One region of the Nisaea acidiphila genome, then DNA from elsewhere that is predicted to be linked to it. Evidence: predicted binding sites of a transcription regulator. Region 1 holds the regulator's gene; each other region holds the start of a gene.
What was found. Region 1 encodes PhoB, which activates phosphate uptake and scavenging genes when phosphate is short. Its sites were predicted from a motif close to TNTCATAAAACTGTCA; they were not measured.

Region 1 (3,394 bases):
GTCCTCGTCGTGCTCCTGCTCGGTTTTTCCAGCGGCCTGCCGCTGCTCCTGTCGTTCTCGACGCTGAGCGCCTGGATGCGGGAGTCTGGCGTCGATCTGACAACCATCGCCGTCTTTGCACTCGTCGGCACGCCGTTCACATTGAAGTTCCTCTGGGCGCCGCTGATGGACCGTCTCGCGGTGCCCGTGCTCGGCCGGATGCTGGGGCGCCGGCGGGCCTGGCTGCTGGTGACCCAGCTCGCCCTGATGACGGCGATCGTCCTGATGGGCGCGACCGATCCGGTGGCGACCCCGTGGCTGATGGCCTTCTTCGCCGTCATCGTGAGCTTTTGCGCGGCCAGCCAAGACATCGTGGTCGACGCATTCCGGATCGAATCCCTTAGAGAAGACGAGCAGGGCGCGGGCGCGGCGGCCTACACTCTCGGATACCGGGTCGGCATGCTGGCGGCCGGTGCGGGCGCGCTCGTCGTCGCGGACCAGGCCGGCTGGTTCCTCGCCTATCTTTCGATGGCGGCACTCGTCCTGATCGGCGTCTTCAGCGCACTCGCAAGCCCGGAGCCGGGGGACAGTCCGGCGACGGACCAGCCGCCTCAGACGCCCTACGAGTGGCTGCTGAGCGCCGTTTACGAGCCGTTCGCGGAGTTTCTGACCCGGCGCGGTGCGGTCCTGATTCTCGCCTTCATTCTGCTCTATAAGCTCGGCGATGCCTTTCTCGGCACGCTGACCAACCCGTTCTATATCGATCTCGGCTTCAGCAAGACCGAGATCGCCCAGGTGACGAAACTGTTCGGACTGGTGGCGCTGCTTGTCGGGTTGTTCGCCGGAGGGGCGCTGGTCAAGCGTCTTGGTCTGCTGAAAGCCCTGCTTGTCTCCGGCGTATTGCAGGCGCTTTCAAATCTGATCTTCGTCGCACAGGCTCTGGCCGGACACGATATCTGGATGCTGACGGCGACCATCGGGGTGGAGAATTTCACCGGCGGCATGGGGACCGCGGCCTTCGTCGCCTATCTCTCGAGCCTGACCAATGTCGCCTTTACCGCGACCCAGTACGCGCTGCTCTCGTCCTTCATGGCCTTCGGCCGTACGGTGCTCAGTTCCGGCGGCGGGTGGATCACCGATCATATCGGCTGGATCGGTTTCTTCCTGGCCTCGACGGCGATCGCGGTGCCGGGACTGATCCTGCTTCTGGTGCTGATGCGGATGTTCCCGCCGGAGCGCTCCGGCGGGGTGGTGCGGGCCGAAGCCTGATCAGGCCGGCGCGGTCGGCCGGTCGAGCGCGTAGCCCGCGGACCGCACGGTGCGGATCAGATCCGATTCCGTGTCGATATTGATCGCCTTGCGCAGTCGGCGGATATGCACATCCACGGTGCGCGGCTCGACATAGATATCCGGTCCCCAGACCCGGTCGAGCAACTGCTCGCGGGAGAACACCCGGCCCGGATGCTCGAGGAAATAGCGCAGCAGGCGGAACTCGGTCGGGCCGAGATGGATCTCGCGGCTGTTCCGGCGCACCTTGTGGGCGGCCAGATCCATTTCCAGATCCTCGAACTGCAGTGTCTCCGCGTCGCTCGCCGGACGGGTCCGGCGCAGCACGGCACGGATCCGGGCGATCAGCTCGCTCGGGCTGAAAGGCTTGGTGATGTAATCGTCGGCACCGGCATTGAGTCCGCGGATCCGGTCTCCCTCGTCGCCGCGCGCCGTCAGCATGATCACCGGAACGCCTTTGGTTTCCGGCGTCCGCCGCAGCCGGCGGCAGACTTCGACGCCGGAGAGCAGGGGAAGCATCCAGTCGAGCAGGATCAGGTCCGGGCCCTTTTCCATTGCCAGCAGGATGGCTTCCTCGCCGTCGCCGGCTTCCAGGACCTCGAAACCTTCGCGTTCCAGATTGTAGCGCAGCAGCGTGACGATCGGGGCTTCGTCCTCTACCACGAGGATTTTGGGGTTCATCATGTTCATCGGATTACCACTCTCGATTCTACCGATTACTCAGGCATCTCAACGATATAGCTGGCGTCCTCGCCTTTCGGGCGGTCCGCTTCCATCTTTGTGCCCTTGACCTGGAAATGTACGGTTTCGGCGATGTTGGTCGCGTGATCGCCCATGCGTTCCAGGTTCTTGGCAATGAACAGAAGGTGAGTCGATGCCGTGATGTTGCGCGGGTCCTCCATCATGTAGGTGAGGAGTTCGCGGAAGAGGCTGGTATAGAGCTCGTCGATATCCTCGTCCCGGTGCCAGGCGGCGACGGCGAGTTCGAGATTGTCGTCCGCGTAGGCGTCCAGAACGTCCTTGATGAGCGACTGGACAAGGGCGCCGATGCGCACGATGCCGTTGGCCGGCGGGATCTCAGGCAGACCGCTCAGCACGATCGCGCGCTTGCCGATATTCGCAGCGTAATCGCCGATTCGTTCGAGATCGCTGACGATCTTGAGACTTGCCACCACGGTCCTGAGATCGCCGCCGAGAGGTTGGCGCAACGCGAGCAAGCGCAGGCTCATCGCTTCGATCTCCGCCTCGAGGGCATCGATCTGGTCGTCCGACGTCTTGACGCGCTGGGCGAGGGTCTGATCCCGGCGATTGACCGCGCGCACCGCCGATTCGCACTGCGCTTCCACAAGCCCGCCCATCTGGGCGATCTTTGCTTTCAGGGCTTCGAGATCCTCATCGAAAGAGCGGACGATGTGGTCGTTTACTGGCATGGGCAAATTTTCTTTGTCGGTTCCGATCAGCCGAACCGTCCGGTGATGTAACCCTGGGTCCGGGAGTCGGTCGGGTTGGTGAAGATCTGCTCGGTGTCGCCGACCTCGACCAGCTCGCCGAGATGGAAGAAGGCGGTGCGCTGGGACACGCGCGCGGCCTGCTGCATCGAGTGGGTGACGATCACGATGGTGAAGTTCTCGCGCAGCTCGTCGATCAGTTCCTCGATCTTCGCGGTCGCGATCGGGTCGAGCGCCGAGCAGGGCTCGTCCATCAGGATCACTTCCGGATTGACCGCGATCGCGCGGGCGATGCAGAGACGCTGCTGCTGGCCGCCGGATAGTCCGGTGCCGGGCTCCTGCAGGCGGTCCTTCACTTCCTCGAACAGGCCGGCCTTGGTCAGGCTGGTTTCGACGATCTCGTCGATCTCCGCCTTGCTCGAGGCCGTGCCGTGAATGCGCGGACCGTAGGCGATGTTGTCGTAGATCGATTTCGGGAACGGATTCGGTTTCTGGAACACCATGCCGACCCGGGCGCGCAGCTGCACCGGATCGAGTCCGCTATCGTAGATGTCCTCGTCGTCGAGCGTGATCTTGCCTTCGACGCGGCAGATATCGATCACATCGTTCATCCGGTTCAGGCAGCGCAGGAACGTCGACTTGCCGCAGCCCGAGGGGCCGATCAGCGCCGTCACCTCGTT
Region 2 (3,394 bases), 1.6 Mb from region 1:
GCCGGCAAGGGCATCGCCAACCCGATCGGGCAGATCTGGTCGGGCGCCATGCTGCTGGAACATCACGGCCACCAGGAAGCGGCGGACGCCATCGTCGCGGCCTGCGAGGCGGTGATCTCGGGCGGCGGGCCGAAGACGCCGGATCTTGGCGGCCAGGCCTCGACGAAGGATCTCGGCGACGCCATCGCCGCGGCGATCTGAGGAGCGGGCCATGCAGGAGGCGGTACATTTCGAGGACCTGGAAATCGGCCAGGTCCTCGGCTCGCAGCGGAAGACGATGACCGAGGCCGAGATCATCGAGTTTGCCTGGCAGTACGATCCGCAGCCCTTCCACATCAGCGTCCCGGACGCCGAGGAGAGCCATTTCGGCGGGGTGATTTCCAGCGGTTTCCAGACCCTCGCCGTCAGCTTCCGCCTCGCCTGGCAGGCGAACGGTCTTCAAGCGACCAATCTCGGCGCCGGAACCATCGAACAGCTGCACTGGCTGAAGCCGGTGCGTCCGGGCGACACGCTACGCGTCGAGATGGAGGTGCTGGAGAAGCGGGAGTCCCGCTCCAAGCCGGACCGAGGCTTTGTGCGCTTCAAATACACGACCTACAACCAGGACGACGAAGCGGTCATGACAATGGAGTGTCCGCAGATCGTTGGGCGCAAGGAGGCCGCCAGGGGGTGATCAAGGCGTCGGGTTATTCGGTAGCCGCGACCTGCGCCTCCAAATGCGCGACGAGTTCTTCCGGAAGCGCGAGCCGTGCTGCCAGCGCATCGAGATAGGCCTGCTCCATCGGGTGATCCGTGTCGATGGATAGGCGTGATGCGAGATAGATCTCCGCACCCTGCTCCGGGCCCTCGGCCAGCGAGGCGACATCCTGCAGGCTCGGCGGCTTGCTTAGCGCGTCGAAGACGAAACCCTTGTCCTCGGCACCAAGCTCCGCTGCGCCGACGCGCTCGAAGATCCGTTTCTGTTCCTCTGCATCGATATGCCCGTCGGCATTGGCCGCCGCGATCATTGCCAGGACCAGGGCAAGCTCGAAGGGGCGGCCGTCGCTCGCCGGCGCATTTGCCGGCAGAAAGGCCGAGTCCGCGGGCGGTGCTTCCGTAGTTGCGGGGGAGGCTGCCGTCGGCGCGGCGACGGGCTGCTGGCCGCTCTGCCAGTTCTGGTAGGCCCGGTAGGCGAGGGCTCCGAGCGCGGCGGCGCCGCCATATCCGACCACTCCGCCGGCGAGTTTGCCGGCTTTTTTGCGCATCTTCTTGTTGCCGATAAGGACGCCGAGCAGGCCGCCCGCGGCGAGCCCCCCTGCAACACCAGCCATGCCGTTGTTGGCGACCTTGTCCCTCGCGACCGTGACCGCCGTCCCGACCGATTGCGCCGCGCCGGTGCCGAGAAATTGTTCAAGAAGGTTCTGCGCGTTCATACCTGACCTCTATGTTGATATCTGAACTCAGATAGGAAGTAGCGCGCCGGCTCTCAATAGGGGAGGCGCCCGTTCGGACGGTGACCGAACGGAGACTCTTCCGTTTCAATTTGTGGGTATTGCGTAACTTCTGAGTCTTAAAACCGTCATCCCCTTGCGGCGTGCTGGTCAACGCTTCTGAGTAATTTCGCGGCCTTCGGGAAGGGGCCGCATGTCAGATACTCAGATACAGCCAGTCATCCAGGTCAGGAACGTCTCCAAGACCTTTGGGAATGTCCGCAGGGCGCTGATCGATGTCTCGGTCGAGATCGGCGCCGGCGAGATGGTCGCGCTGATCGGCGCGTCCGGCTCCGGTAAGTCCACGCTCATTCGTCATATCGCCGGCCTCGTCGTCGCAGATAAAGGCGGCGAGGGCGGCGAGATCACCGTGCTCGGCGAGCGGGTGCAATCGGGCGGGAAACTTTCCCGCGACGTCGCGCATATGCGCCGCCGGCTCGGCGTCATCTTCCAGCAGTTCAACCTTGTGCCGCGGCTGACTGTGCTGACCAACGTGCTCGCCGGCCGCCTCGGCCGCATGCCGAAATGGCGCGGCACGCTGATGCAGTTCTCCCATCTCGAGAAGCAGCTCGCTATGCAGGCGCTGTCGCGCGTCGGGATCGAGTTCACCGCGCGCCAGCGCGCCTCGACCCTTTCCGGCGGCCAGCAGCAGCGTGCAGCCATCGCGCGCTGCCTTGTTCAGGAGTCCGAGGCGATCCTCGCGGACGAACCGATCGCTTCGCTCGATCCGGCCTCGGCGCGCCGGGTGATGGAGATCCTCTCCGACATCAATCGGAGCGAGGGGACGGCGGTGCTCGTTTCCCTGCACCAGGTCGAGTACGCGCGGCGTTACTGCAAGCGCACCATCGCGATGCGCGACGGCCGCGTCGTGTTCGACGGCCCGTCGCACGACCTGACCACCGACTTCCTCCGCGAAATCTATGGCGAGGCGAGCGAGGAACTGATCCTCCCCGATGCCGAGGATTTCGCCGAGGCCCATGAGCAGGCGGAAAAGCGACTCATCGCTTCCGCCTGACCTTTGCCCCCAGCAGCCAAGAGGAGCTGAGCCCATGACCATCATGACCCGCCTGACCGCCGCCGCGGTCCTGGCCACCGGCCTCGCGACGAGCGCCCTGCCGGCTCTCGCCGACCGCGAGGACCCGAAAGAGATCAATTTCGGCATCATCGCCACTGAGTCCAGCTCGGCCCAGCGCGAGAAATGGGGCCCGTTGCTGAAGGCGCTCGAGGACAAGCTCGGCATGCCGGTGAAACCGTTCTTCGCTTCGGATTACGCGGGCGTGATCGAGGCCATGCGCTTCGACAAGGTCGACATCGCCTGGTACGGCAACAAGTCCGCCATGGTCGCGGTCGACCGCGCCGGCGCCGAGATCTTCGCCCAGACCACCAAAGGCAAGGGCGGCAACGGCTATCACTCGGTGATGGTCGTCCACAAGGACTCGCCGCTGACCTACGAAGACGTCATGAAGTGCGGCAAGACGCTGAATTTCGGTCTTGGCGATCCGAACTCGACGTCCGGCTTCCTGGTGCCGTCGACCTTCATTTTCGCCAAGGAAGGCGTGAACCCGAAGGATTGCTTCAAGACCGTCCGCAACGCCAACCACGAGACCAACCTGATCTCGGTTGCGACCAAGCAGGTCGATGCCGCCGTTGCGTCCTCGACGGGCATGTATTCCCGCCTGAAGAAGGCGAAGCCGGAGCTCTTCGCGGAACTGAAGGAAATCTGGCGCTCGCCGCTGATCGCTTCCGATCCGATGGCCTGGCGCCCGGAGCTGAACGAGGACCTTAAGGCCAAGATCGTCTATTTCTTCATGACCTATGGCCGTCACGGAACCGATGCCGAGGTTGCGAATGCCCGCGAAACCCTGGCGGTGATCGACATGGGGCCGTTCGTGCCGTCCTCCAACGCCCAGCTCTGGCCGTTCTAC
Region 3 (3,394 bases), 240 kb from region 1:
GGAAGGAAAACCGGTTGAGCACGGCCACCGCTTGCTCCGAGGCGCCGAACACGGCGGCGAGACCGCCGACGACGAAGATGCTGGTCGAGGCCATGAAGGCGGAGTTTCCCGCGAGAGAACGCACGATCTGCACGTCGATGATGCGGTTTTCGCGCTCCACCGCCGCACTGAACCAATCCCGCCGCCAGGCCTGCATGGCCGCCGGCAGGCCCTTGCCGCGCCGCACCGCGACGGCGACGAACGTCTCGTAGCCGAGCCAGCAGGTCATGAAGAGCGCGAGCGCGATCAGATCGTCGCGCCGCAGGATGTCCAGCACAGACTGCATTCAGATCCCCTACCCGGCGGCATTCTAGCGCCGGGCAAGGCCCGGCACCAAGCCGTTCGGTCAGGCGACCCGGTTCAGAACCCGAGCGCGGATCGTGCCGTCGAGCGCGCGCACCGCGCGGATCACCTCGTCCGCCTTCTCGACATGCCCCTCCGCATCCAGCACCACATAACCGATCTCGCCGTCGGTCTGGTAATGCTGGGCGGCGATATTGATGTCGTACGCGGCGAAGACGTCGTTCAGACGCCCGAGTTCTCCCGGCAGGTTGCGCTGAACCTGGATGAAACGGGTCCCCGCCGGACGGGGCGGCAGCTGGACCTCTGGAAAATTCACCGCGCCGGCGGTCGACCCGACGTCGGAATATTCGATCAGCTTGCGGATCACTTCCTCGCCGATCCGCTCCTGCGCTTCCTCGGTCGATCCGCCGACATGCGGCGTCAGGATCACATTGTCGAGGCCCTGCAGCGGCGAGGCGAAACTGTCCGCGTTCGATTTCGGCTCGACCGGGAAGACATCCACCGCAGCTCCTGCCAGATGGCCGCTCTTCAGCGCCGCCGCGAGCGCATCGACATCGAGGATGGTGCCCCGGGCGTTATTGATCAGATGGGCGCCTTTTTTCATCTTGCCGATCTCGCGCGCGCCGATCATGTCCTTCGTTTCGGGCGTTTCCGGCAGATGCAGCGAGACCACGTCGGAGGCTTCCAGCAGCGCGTCCAGGCTCTCCGCCGGCTCCGCGTTGCCGTGACGCAGCTTGTCGGTGCGGTCGAAGAAGATCACCCGCATGCCCATGGCTTCGGCGAGGACCGCGAGCTGGGTTCCGATATTGCCATAACCGACGATGCCGAGCGTCTTGCCCCGCACCTCACGGCTGCCAACCGCCGATTTCTGCCAGCGCCCCTCATGTGCGCCGACCGAGCGCGGAAAGGTCTGCCTGAACAGCATCACGATCTCGGCGATTGTCAGTTCCGCCACGCTGCGAGTGTTCGAGAACGGCGCGTTGAAAACCGGAATGCCCTTGCGCTTCGCCGCCTCGAGATCCACCTGGTTCGTTCCGACAGAGAAACAACCGAGTGCGATGAGTTTGTCCGTCGAGGCGATCACGCTCTCCGTCATCTTGGTCCGGGAGCGGATGCCAAGCAGACGGACATCGGCCAGCGCCTCCTTCAGGGCATCTTCCTCAAGCGCCTTCGCGTGCCGCTCGATGCACGGATATCCTGCCAGTTCGAGCTGGCGCACGGCGGTTTCGGAAATTCCCTCGAGCAGGAGAAACTTGATCTTGTCTTTGGGAAGAGACGGATTCTGGATTGTGCTCATCTGGCAACGGGTCCGGGTCGGTTACCGGCGTCTTCGGGACGCATTCGCTCGCAGCGGAAAAAACGATGCACTCCGCAGCGGGGCCGTAGACATATAGAGGCACCGGTCAATTCGCAAGGCACCGGTGTTTCGGGTTCCACGTCGCCGGCGGGTTCGAAGATCTCGTTATGCCGGACTAGACCGGCCGCGTCCGCTCCGCCGCCGGATGACACTCAAGAGTCATTAAACCGCCACCAAGCCGCCACACACCCAACATCAGGACGATACATGTGCCTCGCTACCGTCCGCCTATCTGGCAATCCGGGCAAAGGCCCGCACTATGGAGGCGTAACCGATGCTGCGCAGGATTCTAGCGGCCGCGATCATGGCCGTTTCTCTCCCCACCCTGGCCCAGGCGGCCGACCCGATCCGTTTTGCGGTCACCGATATCGAGGGTCTTGAAGCCCTGCAGCAGGAATTCGGTGCCTTCGAGAAAGCGATCGAAAAGAGCACCGGTCTCGATCTCGAACTGTTCCCGGTCGGCAACCGCACCGCCGCCGTCGAGGCGATGAATGCGGGCCAGGTCGATTTCGTGCTGACCGGCCCGGCCGAATATGTCGTGCTCAAGGAACTGACCAAGCCGGAGATCGTCGTCGCCTGGCAGCGGCCCGACTATTTCGCGCAGATCGTCACGCTCGCGAGCGGTCCGGTGAAGAAGGTGCAGGACCTGAAAGGCAAGGTGATCTCCTTCGGTTCGGTCGGCTCCACCTCCCAGCATCTCGGCCCGGCGCAGGCGCTCGCCGATCTCGGCCTCGATTACGGCCGCGACTACGAGCCGAAGATCATCTCCCGCAACGTCGCCATCGAAGCCCTGATCCGCGGCGATATCAGCGCCATCGGGATGAATTTCGGACATCTGCAGAAGGCCCGCAAAGCCTATCCGGACGTTGCCTTCACGGTGATCGCCCGCGGCCGCGACCTGCCGAACGACATCCTCGTCGCCCGTGCCGGCGCGGACAAGGACGTCGTCGCCAAGGTCCGCAAGGCCTTCGCCGAGGACGGTCAGTCCCTGCTCGCCGCGGTCCTGAAAGGCGACGACAACAAGAAATACGAGGGCGGTTTCTTCCTCTCCTCGGTCAATGACGCGGATTACGACTATGTCCGCTCCATGTACAAGACGATCGGGGTCGAGAGCTTCACCAGCTTCGTTGGCGACTGATCGGATCGGTCGACCCGGCGCCTTTTCCTGCGCCGGGTCCGGCAAGTACCCATGTCTTCATCCATCATCCAGGTCGAGCGGGCCGAGAAGATCTTTTCGGGCGGTCTCAAGGTGCTGCACGGTGTCTCCCTCGCCATTGCGCGCGGCGAGCGCGTCGCGCTGATCGGCCCGAACGGCGCCGGGAAATCCACGCTGCTCCGTTGCCTCGCGGGACTGCTGCCGATTACCGGCGGCTCGATCGGGATCCTCGACGAGCACTTTTCCACCCAGCCGAGCGCCCGCCAGCGCCGCGCCCTGCGCAAGCGCCTCGGCTTCGTCTTTCAGTTCCACGGCCTGGTCCGCCGCACCAGCGCGCTTTCCAACGTGGTGAACGGTTATCTCGGACAGGACATCGGCTGGCGCGCCTGGCATCAGGCCCTGGCTCCGGCGTCATTGCGCGCGGAGGCCCTGAACGCACTGGAGGCCGTCGGGCTCGAGGAGAAATGGAATGCACGCGCCGACACCCTTTCCGGCGGACAATCGCAGCGGGTCGCCATCGCACGGGCCATCGTCCACAA
Region 4 (3,394 bases), 1.5 Mb from region 1:
CGAAGATCACCGGGCGCTTCGCCTCCATCAGCAGTTTCGCCGCCTTTTCGACGCCTTCCGGACCGGCGCCGGGCTTGCAGGAGATGTTCTCGACCCAGCCGCGCGGGTCTGGCGTCTCGGCGCCGGTGTCTTCCTTGAAGATGTCGAACGGCACGTCGAGCACGACCGGACCGGGGCGGCCGGTCACCATGGTCTTCCACGCTTCGCGGATGGTCAGCGGCATCTGCTCGCCCCGGGTCGGCTGGTAGACCCGCTTGCAATAGGCGCGGACGGTGGAGGGGAAGTCCGCCTGATGGTGGCGGTAGAGTTCCTGGAAGGCGCCGCGGTTGAACTGGTTGGTCGGCACGTTCCCGGTCACGGCGAGGAAAGGCACGCTGTCGAGGAAGGCGTTGCCGAGCGCGATCGGCATGTTGGCCGAGCCCGGACCGCAGGAGGTGAAGGTCGCGGTCGGCTGGCCGGAGACGCGATAATAGACGTCCGCCATGAAGCCGGAGACCGACTCATGGTGCACGGAGATCGTCTTGATGTCGCCCTGCCGCTCATAGAGCGCGTCGATGAAGCCGATATTGCCGTGCCCGCAGAGCCCGAAGGCGTAGGGGACTTTGTTCTTAACGAGGTAGTCGACGATCATCTGACCGCCGTCGAGGGTGTTCTTCTCAGCCATGGGGCGTGCCTCCTTGATTTACCGCGCGCTTGTGTCCGCGCGCCGTTGTCGGGTTATGCAAAGGGTTCGGTTTCGGCGAGCGCCGGCAATTTCGCAGCCTCGGCGTACCAGTCGGAGAGACGTGGGCGGCTGTTGCGCCAGCCGTCGTCCGGGAAACGGAAGTCGAGAAAACCAAGGGCGGAGGCGAGGGTCAGCCGGTCGAGTGTCATCGGCCCGTGGAGCGCGTCGGAGGCTTCGAACCAGTCCAGCACCCGGCCGATGGTGGCGACTTGCCGCGCCATCCAGTCCATGCGGTCCGGCTCTTCGGCCTTCAGGCTCTCGACGCGCCGGACGACGCCGCAATCCATCACACCGTGTGCGAGGTCGTGACGGAACAGTATCCGGCGGCGTTCGGGACCGGGTGAGACAGGGAGCACTGTCTGCCCTTCGACCAGAGAGCACAGATATTCGCAGATCGAGAGACTGTCGACGATGGCTTCACCGTCATCCGCGACGAGGGTCGGGACCTTGGAGAGCGGGTTGTGCCGCAGCAGCTCCGCCGGGCGTTCATGCGGATTGGCGATGACGATCTCGATTCCGTCTGTCAGTCCCAGCGTTACGCCAACCGCCCGGACTTTCCGCGCATAGGGAGAAGCGCCGACCATAAAGAGTTTCATTCGAAAGCCATCCGAGGGCCTGATATGTTCGATTGGTATGTCAGTATGTCAGTATACAATCCACTTGGAAACAGTTTCCGTTGTCATTCCGACAGTGTTAGGAAACCGGCAGCAGATTGCCGCTCGGGAACGAAGACGGGATCTGCCGTCCGCGAGAACCGAGAGGTTTCGGGCGAACATGCATCGGCGGGTCGCCGGATGGGGCAAGCCCGGACGCCTTTGCCGAAGAGTAAAAACCGTCATCAAAGACGCATGGGTCATCGCAAAAGTGTCCTCCACACCTCGTAAGACCGAGAACCGCTACGTCAACGACCTGCGCCGGTTCAGTTTCGTCCAATCGCAAACAGGCCTTCTCAAGAGCGTCACGGTGCCGCTCGGTCTCTCCGTCGTCTTTCTGGCGGTAGTCGGGATTTATGTCGGGAGCACGCAGGAATCCCTCGGCGAGGATTGGCTAATCGTCGCCATCGCGGCGGTCGTCGGTGGTTACATGGCTCTGAACATCGGCGCCAACGATGTTGCGAACAATATGGGCCCTGCCGTCGGCGGGCGGGTATTGACCGTCGCCGGGGCGATCCTGATCGCGGCCGTTTGCGAGAGCGCCGGCGCTTTGCTGGCGGGCGGCGACGTGGTGAAGACCGTCTCCAAAGGCATTATCTCTCCCGGTGGAAGCGTCACGGTCGGAGAGTTTCGGGATCTGATGCTGGCCGCATTGTTCGCGGCGGCGCTCTGGATCAATCTCGCGACTATCCTGAACGCTCCGGTTTCCACCACCCATTCCATCGTCGGCGGCGTGCTCGGCGCCGGGATCGCGGCGGCCGGTTTCGGACTGGTGAACTGGACGACGATGGGGGCGATTGCCGCAAGTTGGGTGATCTCTCCGGTCTTCGGGGCGCTCTGCGCGGCAGCGATCCTGTTCGTCATCAAGAAAAAGATTCTGTTCGTCGAGGACAGGCTGTCGGCGGCCAAGACCTGGGTCCCTGTCATGATCGGGCTGATGGCCTGTGCCTTCGCGGCCTATATGGCGATGAAGGGGCTGAAGAAGATCTGGCATCCGTCGCTGGTGGAGATCGTCCTTTACGCCGTCGCGGCTTTCCTGATCGCGTATTTCTTGTCCAGACCATATATCGCCCGGCGCGTTCTCTCTCTGACGAACAGCCGCAAGGACGTCTATCGGCTGTTCGATGTTCCGTTGATCGCAGGTGCCGCGCTCCTGTCCTTCGCGCACGGGGCGAACGATGTCGCGAACGCGGTGGGGCCGCTGGCGGCCATCGTCTCGACCGCGGGCGAGGGTGCCGGGATCGAGAGCAAGGTGACGATTCCGCTCTGGGTCATGGCGATCGGCGCCTTCGGGATCGCCTTCGGCCTCGGACTGTTCGGGCCCAAGCTCATCGCGGTCGTCGGAGAGAAGATCACCCGCCTGAACTCACCGCGTTCCTATTGCGTTGCGCTCTCCGCCGCGATCACGGTTTTGATTGCGACGACGCTCGGCCTGCCTGTCAGCTCGACGCATATCGCGGTCGGCGCGGTCTTCGGCGTCGGGTTCCTCCGGGAGTTTCTCGAGAACCCGAACAAACGGAAAGTCCGTCCAGGCCACAAGCTGAACGAGACCGCGGAAGATGCCTTTAACAGCAAGGACTACCGCTCTGTCCGGCGGCTCGTGCGCCGGAATTTCGTTTTGTCGATCGCGGCGGCCTGGATCGTCACTGTGCCGGCATCAGCTCTTCTTGCTGCTGGCGTTTATGCTCTTTTGCGGTCTCTCTGATCCATTGGCTCAGTGCCTTGAACTGCTCCAGTACGGGAAGATAGTCCTCGCGGTAGGCGACGCGCGGGGCATCTTCAAGTAGGGCCCAATGGCGCTGGCGAAGTGCCTTTTCCGGCCATTCGTCCAGTTGCTCGGTGACGAGAAATGGGTAGTAGGTTACTGGAATCTCTACCTTGCCGGCATCGGTCTGCTTGGTGATGACCTGTGTCATGGGAAAGTCCTTCAGAACCTCGCCCTTCACGCCGGCTTCCTCGAGGCCTTCGCGGAAACAGGTCTCTGTCTGGGTCTCGGCTTTCTTCCGCTTACCTTTCG

Region 2: a site for PhoB is predicted at 1,546-1,561, ahead of phnC (phosphonate ABC transporter ATP-binding protein). Genes of this name have one in related genera too.
Region 3: a site for PhoB is predicted at 1,857-1,872, ahead of NUH88_RS11860 (PhnD/SsuA/transferrin family substrate-binding protein). Genes of this name have one in related genera too.
Region 4: a site for PhoB is predicted at 1,410-1,425, ahead of NUH88_RS17925 (inorganic phosphate transporter). Genes of this name have one in related genera too.

The regions. Positions count from the first base shown of each region.
Region 1 covers NZ_CP102480.1:2,330,108-2,333,501, reverse strand. The annotation lists gene NUH88_RS10690 (AmpG family muropeptide MFS transporter) at 1-1,248, shown strand, start outside; gene phoB (phosphate regulon transcriptional regulator PhoB) at 1,249-1,947, opposite strand; gene phoU (phosphate signaling complex protein PhoU) at 1,983-2,696, opposite strand; gene pstB (phosphate ABC transporter ATP-binding protein PstB) at 2,723-3,394, opposite strand, start outside.
Region 2 covers NZ_CP102480.1:722,338-725,731, reverse strand. The annotation lists gene NUH88_RS03485 (tartrate dehydrogenase) at 1-201, shown strand, start outside; gene NUH88_RS03480 (MaoC family dehydratase) at 212-673, shown strand; gene NUH88_RS03475 (tellurite resistance TerB family protein) at 687-1,412, opposite strand; gene phnC (phosphonate ABC transporter ATP-binding protein) at 1,624-2,484, shown strand; gene phnD (phosphonate ABC transporter substrate-binding protein) at 2,519-3,394, shown strand, end outside.
Region 3 covers NZ_CP102480.1:2,565,367-2,568,760, reverse strand. The annotation lists gene NUH88_RS11870 (DUF599 domain-containing protein) at 1-325, opposite strand, end outside; gene serA (phosphoglycerate dehydrogenase) at 386-1,639, opposite strand; gene NUH88_RS11860 (PhnD/SsuA/transferrin family substrate-binding protein) at 1,974-2,837, shown strand; gene NUH88_RS11855 (phosphonate ABC transporter ATP-binding protein) at 2,889-3,394, shown strand, end outside.
Region 4 covers NZ_CP102480.1:3,840,323-3,843,716, forward strand. The annotation lists gene NUH88_RS17915 (thiamine pyrophosphate-binding protein) at 1-664, opposite strand, end outside; gene NUH88_RS17920 (glutathione S-transferase family protein) at 718-1,320, opposite strand; gene NUH88_RS17925 (inorganic phosphate transporter) at 1,589-3,082, shown strand; gene NUH88_RS17930 (NUDIX hydrolase) at 3,021-3,394, opposite strand, start outside.